DNA from 2 places in the Phytohabitans kaempferiae genome. Region 1 is predicted to be linked to the other one. Evidence: riboswitches for the same ligand, from Rfam matches in the RefSeq annotation. Region 1 holds a riboswitch; the other holds the start of a gene.

Region 1 (7,147 bases):
CACGCTGGTGGCGACGGTGCAGGCCGACGCGTTCTGCCAGGCGATGGTGCGCAGCCTGGTGGGGGCCATGCTCACCGCCGGTGACGGCCGCCGCCCGGTGGACTGGCCGGCGAGCCTGCTCAGCCGCCGCGAGCGCTCCAGCGAGGTGACGGTGGCGCCGGCGCACGGGCTGACGCTGGTGGCCGTCGGCTATCCGGAAGACCCGGAGGAGTACGCGAGCCGCGCCGAACTGACCCGCCGGCTACGGGGCTGACACGACCGCCCGCTTCTCCAGCACGGTCCCGCTCAGGTACAGCTCGATCATGTCGGCGAGGATCTGCCCGGCCTCGGTGTCGTTCTGGGCCACCGGCCGGGCGTCGGCGCGGGCGGTCACGCAGTACACGAGGTAGTGGCCGCGCACGTGCCAACCCACGTGGGCCGACGAGAGGGCGATCGCCTCGGTGCCCTTGCCGGCGACCATGCCCTCGAAGCGACCGCGCTCGCCGTCGAGCATCGGCTTGATCTTCTCGTGGGCCCAGTTCGCGCCCTCGGCGTCGTCCAGGTTGAAGATGCCGGCGGTGACCAGGTAGGCGCCGGTCGGCGAGCGCAGCGTCGCGCGTACCACCTGGTCGCAGCCGAGGTCGGTGAGGAGCTTGCCGATCTCGCCGCTGGCGCCGGTGGAGCAGCGTCGGTGGAGCTGGGTCTTGAGCACGCGGTACGGCGGCCGCGCCGGGTCGGCGGTGACCTCCTGCCCCGGAAACACCTCGGCGACCGTGAGCGGCGCCGGGTCGTCTTCGCGGGAGCTGATGTCGCGAAGCACGGTGACCGGCGGCGCCGCCCCGGACGCCTGGGCGTCTCGCCCCTGCCGCTCGTCCGCCACGATGAAGAACGAGCTCAGCCCGCAGACCGCCAGCATCGCGAAGACCCCCAGGCCGGTGGTGAAAGCCTGCCAGGTGCGCTTTTGCGGGCGGGCGAGCAGCTCCGAGACGGAGCTGGGGCGGGCGTGGCGGGGACCCGTGTGCGCGTGACGGCCGGCGGATCCATACGAACGCCCTTGAACCATGCCGGACACGCTAATAGACCACGTTTCACCAGATATGGCAATAGCCGGACAGATCCCCGGAAGAGGGAACTTCCAGACTGTGCGCGAGCGCGTGTGAGAATGCTCGCCGTGACCGGAGAGCACTACTTCAGCGCTCAGCCGAGCGTGGGCGAGCGCCGCCGAGACGTCGAGTTCACCGCCGGCGGGCGGGAGTACGCGCTCGTCACCGCCGGCGGCGTCTTCTCCGCCGACCGGCTCGACCCGGGCACGGCCGTACTCCTGCGGAAAGCCCCCCTGCCGGCGGCCGGAGCCGCCGGTCCCCTCCTGGACCTGGGCTGCGGCTACGGCCCGATCGCCTGCGTGCTGGCCAGGTCGGCGCCGGGCGCGACCGTGTACGCGGTCGACGTCAACGAGCGGGCCCGCGCGCTCGCCGCCGAGAACGCGGCCCGCGCCGGCGCCACCAACGTGCGTGTGGCCGCGCCCGACGAGGTGCCGGAGGAGGTGCGGTTCGCGGAGATCTGGACCAACCCCCCGATCCGCATTGGCAAGGCGGAGCTGCACACGATGCTCGACCGGTGGCTGCCACGGCTGGCGCTGGGCGGTGTGGCGTGGCTGGTCGTCGCGCGGCACCTCGGCGGCGACTCGCTCCAGCGGTGGCTGGAGGAGCGCGGCCACGAGGTGGCCCGGCACGCGAGCCAGAAGGGGTACCGCGTGCTGAAAGTCGGGTGACCGAGCGGTCGCCCATCGGGGAGGATGCCGGCGTGGGCTATGTGGACGTCGCCGGTGTCGGACACACGCTCCCCGACGGCCGGGAGCTGTTCCACGACGTCTCGTTCCGGGTCGGCGAGGGTGCGAAGGTGGCGCTCGTCGGTCCCAACGGCGCCGGCAAGACCACGTTGCTGCGCATGGTCGCCGGTGACCTCCCGGTGGTGACCGGCGGGATCGCGCGAGCCGGCGGGCTGGGCGTGATGCGGCAGTTCATCGGCATGATCGGTGACGAGACCACGCTCCGCGACATGGCCCTCTCGCTCGCGCCGCCGACCCTGCGCGCGGCGGGCGAGCGGCTTGCCGCCGCCGAGGCCGCGGTCCACGCCGACCCGGCCGAGCGCAAGCAGATCGCGTACGCGAACGCGCTGGCCGCCTGGGGTGAGACCGGCGGCTACGACGCCGAGGTCCTCTTCGACACCGTGGCGACGCTGGTGCTCGGCAAGCCGTGGGACGAGGTGCGCGACCGCCCGGTCCGCACCCTCTCCGGCGGCCAGCAGAAGCGCTTCGCCCTGGAGTTGCTGCTCCGCGGCACCGACGAGGTGCTGCTGCTCGACGAGCCGGACAACTTCCTCGACGTGCCGGGCAAGCGGTGGCTGGAGGAGCGGCTGCGCGAGTCGGCCAAGTCCGTGCTGTACGTCTCGCACGACCGCGAGCTGCTCGCCCAGACAGCCGACCGGGTCGTCGCGGTCGAGGGCGGCAGCGCGTGGGTCCATCCCGGCAGCTTCGCGTCGTGGCACGAGGCCCGTGCTGCCCGGCACGACCGGCTGGAGGAGCAGCGCCGGCGCTGGGACGAGGAGCACCAGAAGCTGCGCGAGCTGATGCTGATGTACAAGCAGAAGGCCGCGTACAACGACGGCATGGCCTCGCGCTACCAGGCCGCGCAGACCCGGCTGCGCAAGTTCGAGGAGGCGGGACCGCCGCCACTGCCCCCGCGCGACCAGGACATCCGGATCCGCCTCACCGGCGGGCGCACCGGCAAGCGGGCGGTGATGTGCGAGCAGCTCGAGCTCGACGGGCTCACCTACCCCTTCGACCTGGAGATCTGGTACGGCGACCGGGTCGCGGTGCTGGGCGCCAACGGCACCGGCAAGTCGCACTTCCTGCGGCTGCTCGCCGGCATCTCGCCGGTGGACGGGGTGGTGCATGCGCCGGTCGCCCACGAGGGTCAGGTACGGCTCGGTGCCCGGGTGCGCGCCGGGCACTTCTCGCAGACCCACGACCGCCCCGACCTTCAGGAGCAGACGCCGGTCGAGATCCTGTGGCGCGGCGACGACCACCGCGACGGGATGGACCGGCACGCCGCGATGAAGGCGCTCAACCGGTACGACCTGGCCGGGCAGGGCGACCAGCGGTTCGGCACGCTCTCCGGCGGGCAGCAGGCGCGCTTCCTCGTACTCCTGCTGGAGCTGTCGGGCGCCACGCTGCTGCTGCTCGACGAGCCCACCGACAACCTCGACATGGCGTCGGCGGAGGCGCTGGAGGAGGGGCTGGCTGCGTTCGCCGGCACGGTGGTGGCGGTGACGCACGACCGGTGGTTCACGCGCTCGTTCGACCGGTTCGTGGTCTTCGGCGGCGACGGCGAGGTGAAGGAGTCGCCCGAGCCGGTCTGGGATTGAACCATCCGGCGCCCAGATCCGAACCACTGTGCATGAGACGGTGGCTGGCCGCGCTGTTCGCTGGGCTGTGCCTGGCCATCCTCGTGCCCGCCGCCCCGGCCAGCGCGCACGCGGCACTCGTCTCGACCACGCCCGAGCAGGGTTCGGTGATCGGCTCGTCGCCGACCAAGGTGTCGCTCACGTTCAACGAGCCGGTGCGGGTGATCCCGGGCCGCACGCAGGTGATCGCCCCGGACGGCAAGCGGATCAACACCGGTGATCCGGTAGCCTCCGGCGGCACGCTCACACTGGATGTACGGGTCGCCGACCGGCCGCTCGGCACGTACCTGGTCAGCTACCGCATCATCTCGGCCGACGGGCATCCGCTCTCCGGCGGCTTCATGTTCTCGGTCGGCGCGCCCTCGCAGACCGCTCCGAAGGCGCTGGAGGACGACCCCTCGGTGGCCGTGCTGCTGGCGACCGCCAAGTACGCCGGCTACGTCGGGCTCACGCTCGTCGTCGGGCCGCTGCTCTTCCTCGCGGTCCTGTGGCCCCGCCGCACGCCGACCCGCGGCCCCCTGCGGCTGGTGCGGATCGGGCTCGGTCTGGTGCTGGTGAGCACGCTCGGCACGTTCTGGTTGCAGGCGCCGTACACCTCCGGCGCCGGGCCGTTCGACGTGTCGGTCGGCGAGCTGCGTGACGTGGCGACGAGCGGGTTCGGCCTCTGGCTGGGCGTACGGCTCGCGGTGCTGGCCGCGGTCGTGCTGCTGCTCCGGACGAGCCCGCCACTGCGCGCCCCGCTGACGGTGGTGGCCCGGCCTCCGGTGCGTGCCGCGGTCGCGGTGGGCGCTGGCGTGTCGGGCGGCGCTGGGCTGCCCCCGGACGACCAGCCGCCCGCGACCCCTCGACCACCGGCCGGCGGCACCTCGGCACGAGAAGGCGGCGGCACCTCGGCGCGGCGGTCACCGCTGCCGCTGGTGCTGCTCGGCGCGTTGGGCCTGCTCACCTGGCCGCTCGCCGGGCACGCGGCCGCCTCGCCGGTGCCGCCCGTCTCGGCGGTCGCGGACGCGGTGCACCTGGCGAGCATGGCGGTGTGGCTCGGCGGCCTGGTGGTGCTGGTCGGCTTCGTACTGCGCCAGGGCTGGGCGGACCGCCGCGTGCTCGGTGTCGTACTGCCGGTCTGGTCCCGCTGGGCGGCGGTCGCGATCTGCTGGCTGGTACTCGGCGGCGTGGTGCAGGCGGTCGTCGAGATCGGTGGGCCGGGCGCGCTGCTCGACACGCGGTACGGCCAGCTCATCCTCGTCAAGGTGGCCCTGCTCGGCGCGGTGCTGGCGGTCGCCTTCTTCTCCCGGCGGCTCGTGCTGCGCCGCTCGCCCGACCGGCTGGGCCGGCTGGTCGCGGCGGAGCTGGGGCTGGCGGCCGTGGTGCTCGCGGCCAGCTCGGTGCTCGTGCAGACCACGCCGGGGCGCTCGGCCGACATCGAGGCGCGGGCCGCCGCCGAGGCGGTGGGCTACTCCACGACGCTCAACAGCGACATCTTCTCGGTGCAGTTCGAGATCTTTCCGGTGCAGCTCGGCGAGAACAACACGCTGCACGCGTTCGTCTACACGCCGCAGGGCAAGCCGGTCAGCGTCGCCGAGTGGAAGGTGACCGCCGCGCTCCCGGAGAAGGGCATCCCGCCGATCCCGAACGATGTCGTCTCCATCCGCGACAACCAGGGCATTGGCGCGATCACCTTCCCCTACCCCGGCGAGTGGGAACTCAGCCTCACAATCCGGCTGGACGACCTCAACCAGGCCACGGTACGCACCACAGTCGACGTAGCCTGACCCGCGGTGGGACATCCTCCACACACGGCGGCGTAACCGGCGTCTCATGCGTGCTCCTCTTTACGAGGGCGTTGACGGCGTCGTACTCTCGCCGAAGGAGTGACCCACGGGAGCCCGGTGCACCGGGCTGAGAGGAGGGCATGCAGCCCTCGACCGTCGAACCTGATCCGGGTAATGCCGGCGCAGGGAGGAGTGCTGCATGCGGCCGTTTCCTCGGCTACATCTCATCACCGACACCCGTCCGGGCCGTGACCCGCTGGCAGTCGTCGCCGCCGCGCTCGCCGTCGCCGGCGCGGGGCTCGCGGTGCAGGTGCGCGTGGAGGACGAGGCGACCGACCGCGACGCATACGACCTGGCCACGCGGGTAAGGGCGTTCTGCGCCGAAGCCGGGGCGACCTGCCTGGTCAACGACCGCCTGCACATCGCGCTGGCCGTGGGAGCGGACGGTGGGCACGTGGGCGCGCTCGACCTGCCGGTCGAGGCAGCGCGGCGCGTGCTCGGGCCGCGGGCGATCCTCGGCGCGACCGCGCGCGAGCCGGCGAGCGCGAAGGCGGCCGTCGACGCCGGCGCCACCTACCTGGGCGTCGGGCCGGCGTACGCGACCACGACCAAGGACGGCCTCCCGCCACCGATCGGGATCGAGGGGGTCGCGGCGGTGGCCGGCGCGGCGGGCGTTCCCGTGATCGCGATCGCGGGGGTGACGGCCGAGCGGATACCGGATCTGCGGGCCGCGGGCGCGCACGGCGTGGCCGTGATCGGCGCGCTCTCCGGCGCACCGGATCCGGTCGAGGCCACCAGGAAACTCTGGGACGCCCTCCGATGAACGACGTCACCGTCGTCGGCGCCGGCCCCATCGGGCTGGCGATCGCCTGGCGGTGCGCCGCGCGGGGCATGACGGTGGAGGTGGCCGACGACGGGCTGCCCGGCGCGTGGCACGCGGCCGCCGGCATGCTCGGGCCGGTCTCCGAGTCCTACTTCGGCGAGGGCGCGCTCACCGCCCTCCTCGTCGAGTCGGCGCGGCGGTGGCCGGGCTTCGCCGCCGAGCTGGGCGCGGAGGAGATCGGCTACCGCGCGAGCGGCACGCTCGTCGTCGCGCTGACCGGCGACGATCTGGCCGAGGTCGAGCGGCTGCGCGTGTACCAGGAAAGTCTCGGACTCCCGATCACGCCACAGCGACCGGGCGAGCTGCGCGACCGCGAGCCCCTGCTCTCGCCGCGCGTGCGCGGTGGCGCGTACGCGCCCGACGACCACCAGGTCGACCCGCGCCGGCTCGTGCCCGCACTCCGCGGCGCGGCGACCTCGGCCGGCGCGGCCATCGTCCGCGAGCCGCGCCCCGCGCGGATCACCGTCGTCGCGGCCGGCACCGGCTCGGCCGCCGTCGCCGGGGTTCCGGTCCGTCCGGTCAAGGGCCAGATCCTCCGCCTCCGCGCGCCCGGCCACCAGCCGCCGGGCTTCTCCCACGTCATTCGCGGGTACGCGGACGGCCGTCACGCCTACCTCGTACCGCGGCTCGACGGGGAGGTGGTCGTGGGCGCGACCGTGGAGGAGCGCACTGACGCGCACGTCACCGCCGGCGGTGTGAGCGAGCTGCTGCGCGCCGCCGCCGACCTGGTGCCGGAGATCAACGAGTACGAGCTGGTCGAGGCGATCGCCGGCCACCGCCCCGGTACGCCCGACAACGCGCCGCTGATCGGGGCGGTGGGCGAGGGCGTGATCGTGGCGACCGGCCACTACCGGCACGGCATCGTGCTCACCCCGGTCACCGCCGATCTCGTCGCCGACCTGGTGGAGACGGGAGTGCCGGATCCGATGTTGGGGCCGTTCGCGCCTGGGAGGTTCGCATGAAGGTAGTGGTGAACGGCAGCGCGCACGCCCTGCCCGACGGGGCGACCGTCGCGGACGTGGTCCGGGCGGTGACCACGGTGGCGCGGGGC
Region 2 (7,147 bases), on a different contig from region 1:
GCGGGCCCGCACGCACACCGCCGACATCGCGAAGAGTTCCGCTCCGATGTCGACGATCCGCCCGAGGAAGCCCTGCTTGCGCTCCAGCTTTCCCTGCCAGCGGGACATCGCGTAGAACGTCGAGCGGGCCAGCTTGCGGGAGGCGCGCTCGACGTACCGCAGGTGGCTGGCGAGCGGGCCGAACTCGCCGTATCCGGTCGGCACCTGCCCGCGCCCCACGGCGAGCGTGGGCAGCCACTTGGCGTAGAAGGCGCCCGCCTTCGCGCCCGCGCGGGCCTTGCGGCCGAGCCCGGCCTCCGGGTCTATGATGTCGCCGGCGACCGAGAGGTGGGCGTCGACCGCCTCGCGGGCAATCAGCAGGTGCATGATCTCGGTGGAGCCCTCGAAGATGCGGTTGATCCGCAGGTCACGGAGGATCTGCTCGACCTCCACCGCGCGCTCGCCCCGGGCGGCCAGCGAGTCGGCCGTCTCGTAGCCCCGGCCGCCGCGGATCTGCACCAGCTCGTCGGCCACCTGCCACGCCATCTCGCTGGCGAAGAGCTTGACCAGCGCCGCCTCGATGCGGATGTCGTTGCGGTCGTCGTCGGCGATGAGGCAGCAGAGGTCCAACATGGACTCCATCGCGTACGTGGTCGCGGCGATGAACGCGATCTTCTTGGCGACCGCCTCGTGCTGCCCGACCGGCCGCCCCCACTGGACCCGCTCGGCGGACCACTGCCGGGCCACGTTGAGCGACCACTTGCCGGCGCCGACACACATGGCCGGGAGCGAGAGCCGGCCGGTGTTGAGCGTGGTGAGCGCGATCTTCAGCCCTTTGCCGAGGCCGCCGATGACGTTCTCCTCCGGCACGAACACGCCGTGGAAGCGGGTCACGCTGTTTTCCAGCCCGCGCAGCCCGAGGAACGCGTTGCGCCGCTCGATCGTGATGCCCTCGGCGTCGCCCTCCACCACGAACGCGGTGATGCCCTTCTCCGGCACGCGCGCCATCACGACGAGCAGCGTGGCGACGGTGCCGTTGGTGGCCCACAGCTTGACGCCGTTGAGCTTGTAGCCGCCCTCGACCGGCTCGGCGATGGTGCCGAGGCGGGCCGGGTCGGAGCCGACGTCCGGCTCGGTGAGCAGGAACGCGGAGACCTCGCCGCCGGCGAGCCGGGGCAGGTACTTCCGCTTCTGATCCTCGGTGCCGAAGATCTTGAGTGGCTGCGGCACGCCGATCGACTGGTGCGCGGAGAGGAGCGCGCCGATCGAGGGGTTGACCGAGCCGGCGAGCGTGAGCGCCTTGCAGTAGTGCAAATTGGACAGCCCGAGCCCGCCGTACTTCTTGTCGATCTTCATGCCGAAGGCGCCGAGCCTGGCCAGCCCGTGGAAGACCTCGTCGGGGATGCTCGCCTCCCGCTCGATCCGCGCACCGTCTACATCAGACCGCACGTACGCGTCGAGCCTCGCCATGAACTCCTCGGCGTCGGCCACGGACTCCGGCGACGCGGCCGGCCACGGATCGATCAGATCGAGCCGGAACCGCCCCAGGAACAACTCCTTGCCGAAGCTCGGCTTGCGCCACTCCGACTCGCGCGCGGCCTCGGCGACCTGCCTGGCCTGCTTTTCCGAAACGGTCGCGGTCACGGCATACCCCCTTGACGAGGACGGCTTACTGCCACGCTACCCGTAGGTATTACCCGACGGTAGGGTTCTCGTCCGGCCCGTCCCGGTCGTCCCGTCGCAGCAGAGGGAACAGGCCCCACAGCATCAGGAACCACACGGCGGTGATGCCGCTCAACAGCCACGCGACCCAGCGTTCGAGGATGAAGTCGGTGATCAGCAGCACCGCGCTCACCATCGCCACCAGCATGAACGCCAGCCCGCCGGTGGCCATGCGGTGCGCCGAGCGGACCAACTCGGGCTTGCGGCCGCGCTGGAAGAGCATCCGGTGGTACGCCACGGGCGCGATGAGCATCGCGGCCGCACCGGCTGCGGCGAGCAGCGCGACGACGTACACGTCCTTCTGGAACTGGCTCACCTTCTCGAAGCCGACGCTGAACGGCAGGGTCAGCAGGAAGGCGAACAGGATCTGCACACCGGTCTGCGCGACGCGAAGCTCCTGTAGCAGATCGGCGAAGTTACGCTCGTAGCGTTCCTTGTCGGTCTCCGGCACGCCGCCGACAGTGCCCGCCCGGCTTCAAGATCAAACCCAGCTACGCGCCGCGCCGGATCCGCCCCGCGTATCGGGCTTCCAGCGCGTGGTTGTGCTCGTCGCCGCCGGGGATGTTGGCGGAGAGATAGACCGGCGGCACCTCGCCCGCGTCGACCATCCGCCGCACCACCTCGGCCACGACCTGCTGGGCCAGCAACGCCGCGGTGATCGAGGAGATCGCGCCGACCGCGCCGCCGCCGGGCAGCGGGAGGGTCGCGTCGCCGTACGGCGCGCCGTTGTCGAGCACCACGTCGGCGATGTCGGCCAGCTTGCGCCCGGACGGATGGCGCGAGTCGACGCCCGCCGAGTGGGCCAGCGAGGTGACCGCCACCAGCCCGTGCCCGCGCTCCTTGACCAGCGTCGCGAACTCCACGATGGAGCCGTTGACGCCCGAGTTGGAGGCGAGGACGAAGACGTCGGCGGGCTGGACCGGCGCCAGCGCGTACAGCCGGTGCGCCACCGACGGGTCGCGCTCCAGCATCGGCCCGAGCACGCTGGGCGGCTCGCCGCCGAAGAGCACCAGGTCGCGCAGCGCGATCCGGTTGGTGGGCACCAGCCCGCCGGCCCGCCCGGCGACCTCCATCGCGAAGGCCTCGGAGTGCCCACTGCCGAACGCGTGCACCACTCCCCCGGCCCGCACCGCCGCCACGATCAGCTCGGCGGCCCGATCGACTCCCGCACGCTGGCCGGCCGCCACGCGCTCCATCGTGGACACCGCCACGCGCAGGTAGCTCTCCGCGCTCAGCTCACTCATACTGCTGCTTCGGCGGGTCGATCTCGGTCCATGTCTCCACCTCGATGAAGGGGATCGTCTCCTCGTTGACCGGGTCGCTCATGGTCTGCTCGGTGTACTTGCCGACCACCTCGACCCAGGCGTCGTTGGCCAGCGCGGCCGGCGCGTTGCCGGACATGCCCAGCTTGATCGGGCGGCCGTCGGCGGCGCAGCAGCTCAGGATGATCCGGGCCAGGATCGGCTCGCCGTTGGGCCCACGCGCGATGAAGCCGGTCAGCTGCACCCTGCGGTCGCCGAGCGAGACGCCCTTGTCGAACACCGCCCGGGAGGCGTAGTCGAGCACGCTGATCTTGGCGGGATCGCCGGCCGGGAGCGGCGGGTAGTCGGAGATCTGCTGGCTGGAGAGGGCGGTGCCGGACTGTCCCGCCGCGTACGACCCGAGCGCCGGCGGGGCGACCAGCAGCAGCCCCAGCACCGGCAGGAGGAGCAGCCAGCCGACCCACGGCTCGCGGTGCGGCTTGCCGTCACCGTGGTCGTGGCCGTGGTCGTGCGCGCCGGCGTGGGCCTCGGGGTCGTGCTGGCCGCCCCCCGCTCCCCCCGCGAGGCGCCCAGCGAGCCGGCGCCATCCGCCCTCGCCGCCCCGCTCCTCGGCTTGGCCGTTGCCTCCCGAGGGGCGCAGCACCTCGTGGACGAGCGTCATCACCGCCGCCGCGATCAGCGCGACTCCGGCCGCGATGAGGAACGGCTGGAGCGACTCCTTCACGTACCGCAGGTACATGTCGGTCACGCTGGCCCGCACGATCGCGCCGCCGAGCAGCAGCATCACGACAGCCTGAGCCTGCCGGTTCACCGGACCACCGCCCCTCGCGTCGCCAAGAACCCGAACGCGCCAACTCGTTCGTTCACAGTGCTTGCTGGGTTCGCTCGCTCGTGCGGCGCCAAAGGCGACGCCTTCCCTCGCAGGCCCGAAACCCCGACTCCGTCGGCGGGCCCGCTCAGTCCAGACGCCGCCGCGCCAACTCGCTCGCTCACAGGATCACCGCCCCCACACCGACGGCGACGAGGATCGCGATCGCGAACGTCGCCGGCGCGAACCGGAACGCGAACCGGCGGCCGAACACGCCGGTCTGCATCGAGATCAGCTTGAGGTCGACCATCGGGCCGACGACCAGGAAGACCAGCCGAGAGGTGAGCGAGAACTGGGAGAGCGAGGCGGCCACGAACGCGTCCGCCTCGGAGCAGATCGAGAGCAGCACGGCGAGCACGGCCAGCGCCAGCACCGAGAGCACCGGATTGTCGGCGAGGGTCTGGAGCCACCGCTCGGGCACCACGACGTTGATGGTGGCGGCGGCCATCGCACCGATGACGAGAAAGCCGCCGGCGTGCACCACGTCATGGCGCACCGAAGCCCAGAAGGCCCGCCCCTTGGGCATGCCGTCGACGTCGGGGCGGTGCGGCAGCCGGATCCACTCGGCCTTGCCCAGCCGCAGCCAGAGCCAGCCCATGATCATGGCGACGACCAGGCTGGCCACGCCGCGGGCGACCACCATCTCGGGGTTGTTGGGGAAGGCGACCGCCGTGGCGGCCAGCACGATCGGGTTGATCGCCGGGGCGGCGAGCAGGAACGCCAGCGCCGCCGCCGGCGTGACCCCGCGGCGCATCAGCGAGCCCGCGATCGGCACCGCGCCGCACTCGCAGCCCGGCAGCACGACACCGGCGCAGCTCGCCACCGGTACGGCGAGCGCGGGATGGCGGGGCAGCGCGCGGGCCCAGAAGGAGCGGGGCACGTACACGGCGATGATGGCGGAGAGCATCACGCCGAACACCAGGAACGGCACCGCCTGCACCATCACCGACACGAAGACGGTGGTCCAGGTCTGGAGGCGGGGGTCGGAGATGGCGTCGGCGACCGGCCCCCGGAAGACCACGAGGAGCACGAGCAGCACCGCGAGGATCTCGACCGATCCGATGCGGTCGCCGAAGATCCGCCGGCGAGGCTCGGTGGGCGGTGGCTCGTCCGGGGCGGCTGGCGAGGTCCAGTCGATCTCGTCGCCGTCCGGCTGCGCGTTACGCGCGGTAGCGCGGTCTGCGGCGGTCACAGCAGGCGAATCCCTTCGGTGCGGCATCCGGCGAAAACGCTCCGCAGCGCTCCACGTCTCCGCGGTGCCCCCACGCACGGCGCCGCCTCAGGGTAGCCCATGTGTGAGCTGCAAACCATTTTCAATCACCTCTTGACGTCTGTCTTGGCAGGTGACAGGCGCCACCGCGCCATTCAAATCGAGAAACCTTCGGTGTTAACGTGAGCGGAAACAACCGACAGGGGAGCGCACAGCGCTGAGAGTGTGGTTGCCGCGAGGCGGTCGCAGACCCTCGAACCTGATCTGGGTAATGCCAGCGCAGGGAGTCGATTCTCAGGCTCGCCGATGGCCGGCGTGCGTCTTCTCCTGGTTCGCGAGGACTGGGAGGTTCCACATGAACAACAACCGTTGGCGCACCGTCGACGTCGTGGTCGCGGCCGTGCTGGGCGTCGCGTTCGGCGTCATCTTCTGGGCGTGGAGCCTGCTGTGGGATGGTCCGGCCAGTGCCATCCCGCTGCCCGGGCGGGCGCTCATCTACGGCATCTGGCTGGTGCCGGCGGTGCTCGGCCCGCTGGTCATCCGCAAGCCGGGCGCGGGCGTGTTCACCGAGTTCGTGGCGGCGACCGTCTCCACCTTCTTCGGCTCGCCGTGGGGCCTGATCACGCTGCTGTACGGCCTGTTCCAGGGCATCGCCGGCGAGTTCGCGTTCGCCGCGACCGGCTACCGCCAGTGGCGCCTGCCCACCGCGATCGTCGGCGGCGCGCTGGCCGGCGGCGCGGCCACGCTGCTCGACCTGATCAACTACTACCCCGAGACGAGCGCCGGCTGGAAGTGGGGGTACACCGGTCTCCTGGTGCTCAGCTCCGCCATCATCGCCGGCGTCGGCGGCTGGCTGCTCACCCGCGCGCTCGCCCAGACCGGTGTGCTCGACCGGTTCCCGGCCGGCCGCGACCGGGTCGCGGTGTGAGCCGGGTCGCTTGATCCGGGCGAAGGGCTTCGGCTGGCGGCACGCGGGCCGCAAGGCGTGGGCGGTCCGCGGCCTCGACCTGCGCGTCGAGCGGGGCGAGCGGGTCCTGCTGCTCGGCCCGTCCGGCGCGGGCAAGAGCACGCTGCTCGCCGGGCTGGCCGGGCTGCTCGCCGCCGACTCCGGCGAGCGGGAGGGCACGGTCGAGGTCGACGGCCGGGTCGGCATCGTCTTCCAGGACCCGGAGACCCAGCTGGTGATGGCGCGGGCCGGCGACGACGTGGCGTTCGGGCTGGAAAACCACGGCGTGCCGGCCGCCGAGATCTGGCCGAGGGTCGACGCGGCGCTGGCCAGGGTCGGCTTCCCGTACGGCCGGGACCGCTCCACCGCCGCCCTCTCCGGGGGCGAGCAGCAGCGCCTGGCGCTGGCCGGCGCGCTCGCCCTCCGCCCGGAGGTGCTGCTGCTCGACGAGCCCACCGCCAACCTCGACCCCGCCGGCGCCGACCTCGTACGCACCGCGCTCCGCGAGGCGGTCGACCCCGGCACCACCGTCGTCCTCGTCGAACACCGCGTCGCCGAGGCACTCCCGCTCGTCGACCGGGTCGTCGTGCTCGATCCGGGCGGCGGCCTCCGCGCCGACGGACCGCCCGACGAGGTGTTCGCCGCGCACGGCGACCGGCTCGCCGAGGAGGGCGTGTGGGTCCCGGGCCGCGAGGTGCCGCCCCGGCGCGCGAGCGCGCCGCCGGGAGACGCACTGCTCTCCGCCGAACGGGCCACCATCCGCGACCGGTTGGCCGCCGTCGATCTTCTGGTACGAGCCGGGGAGGCACTCGCCATCCTCGGTCCGAACGGCACGGGGAAATCCACGCTGGCGCTGCTGCTCGGCGGACTGCTCAAACCGGACGGTGGGCGGATCACCGCCACGCCAGCGCTCGCCGGTGCCGACGCCGCCACTCCCCCGCACCGCTGGCGGGCACCGGCGCTCGCCCGGCGGATCGGGTCGGTCTTCCAGGACCCGGAGCACCAGTTCGTGACCTCCACTGTGTACGACGAGCTGGCGCTCGGCCCCCGCCGCACCGGCGTGCCCGAGGCGGCGGTCGCCTCCACAGTGGATGAGCTGCTGGCGCGGCTGCGGCTGGACCGGCTGGCCGGCGCCAACCCGTACACCCTCTCCGGTGGCG

What was found. Region 1 has a riboswitch for thiamine pyrophosphate ahead of thiE (thiamine phosphate synthase). Riboswitches for the same ligand answer to the same signal wherever they lie in the genome.
Region 2: another riboswitch for thiamine pyrophosphate. It lies ahead of ACFFIA_RS33745 (ECF transporter S component); the one in region 1 lies ahead of thiE (thiamine phosphate synthase).

Annotation. Positions count from the first base shown of each region.
Region 1 is NZ_JBHLUH010000004.1:212,754-219,900, reverse strand. It holds gene truA (tRNA pseudouridine(38-40) synthase TruA) at 1-253, shown strand, start outside; gene ACFFIA_RS02110 (hypothetical protein) at 242-1,042, opposite strand; gene ACFFIA_RS02105 (class I SAM-dependent methyltransferase) at 1,151-1,750, shown strand; gene ACFFIA_RS02100 (ABC-F family ATP-binding cassette domain-containing protein) at 1,783-3,405, shown strand; gene ACFFIA_RS02095 (copper resistance CopC/CopD family protein) at 3,438-5,213, shown strand; TPP riboswitch at 5,311-5,419, shown strand; gene thiE (thiamine phosphate synthase) at 5,413-6,036, shown strand; gene thiO (glycine oxidase ThiO) at 6,033-7,058, shown strand; gene thiS (sulfur carrier protein ThiS) at 7,055-7,147, shown strand, end outside.
Region 2 is NZ_JBHLUH010000073.1:125,407-132,553, forward strand. It holds gene ACFFIA_RS33720 (acyl-CoA dehydrogenase family protein) at 1-1,623, opposite strand, end outside; gene ACFFIA_RS33725 (DUF6328 family protein) at 1,673-2,152, opposite strand; gene ACFFIA_RS33730 (sugar isomerase domain-containing protein) at 2,193-2,945, opposite strand; gene ACFFIA_RS33735 (TIGR03943 family putative permease subunit) at 2,938-3,774, opposite strand; gene ACFFIA_RS33740 (permease) at 3,953-4,909, opposite strand; TPP riboswitch at 5,233-5,344, shown strand; gene ACFFIA_RS33745 (ECF transporter S component) at 5,397-5,969, shown strand; gene ACFFIA_RS33750 (ABC transporter ATP-binding protein) at 5,980-7,147, shown strand, end outside.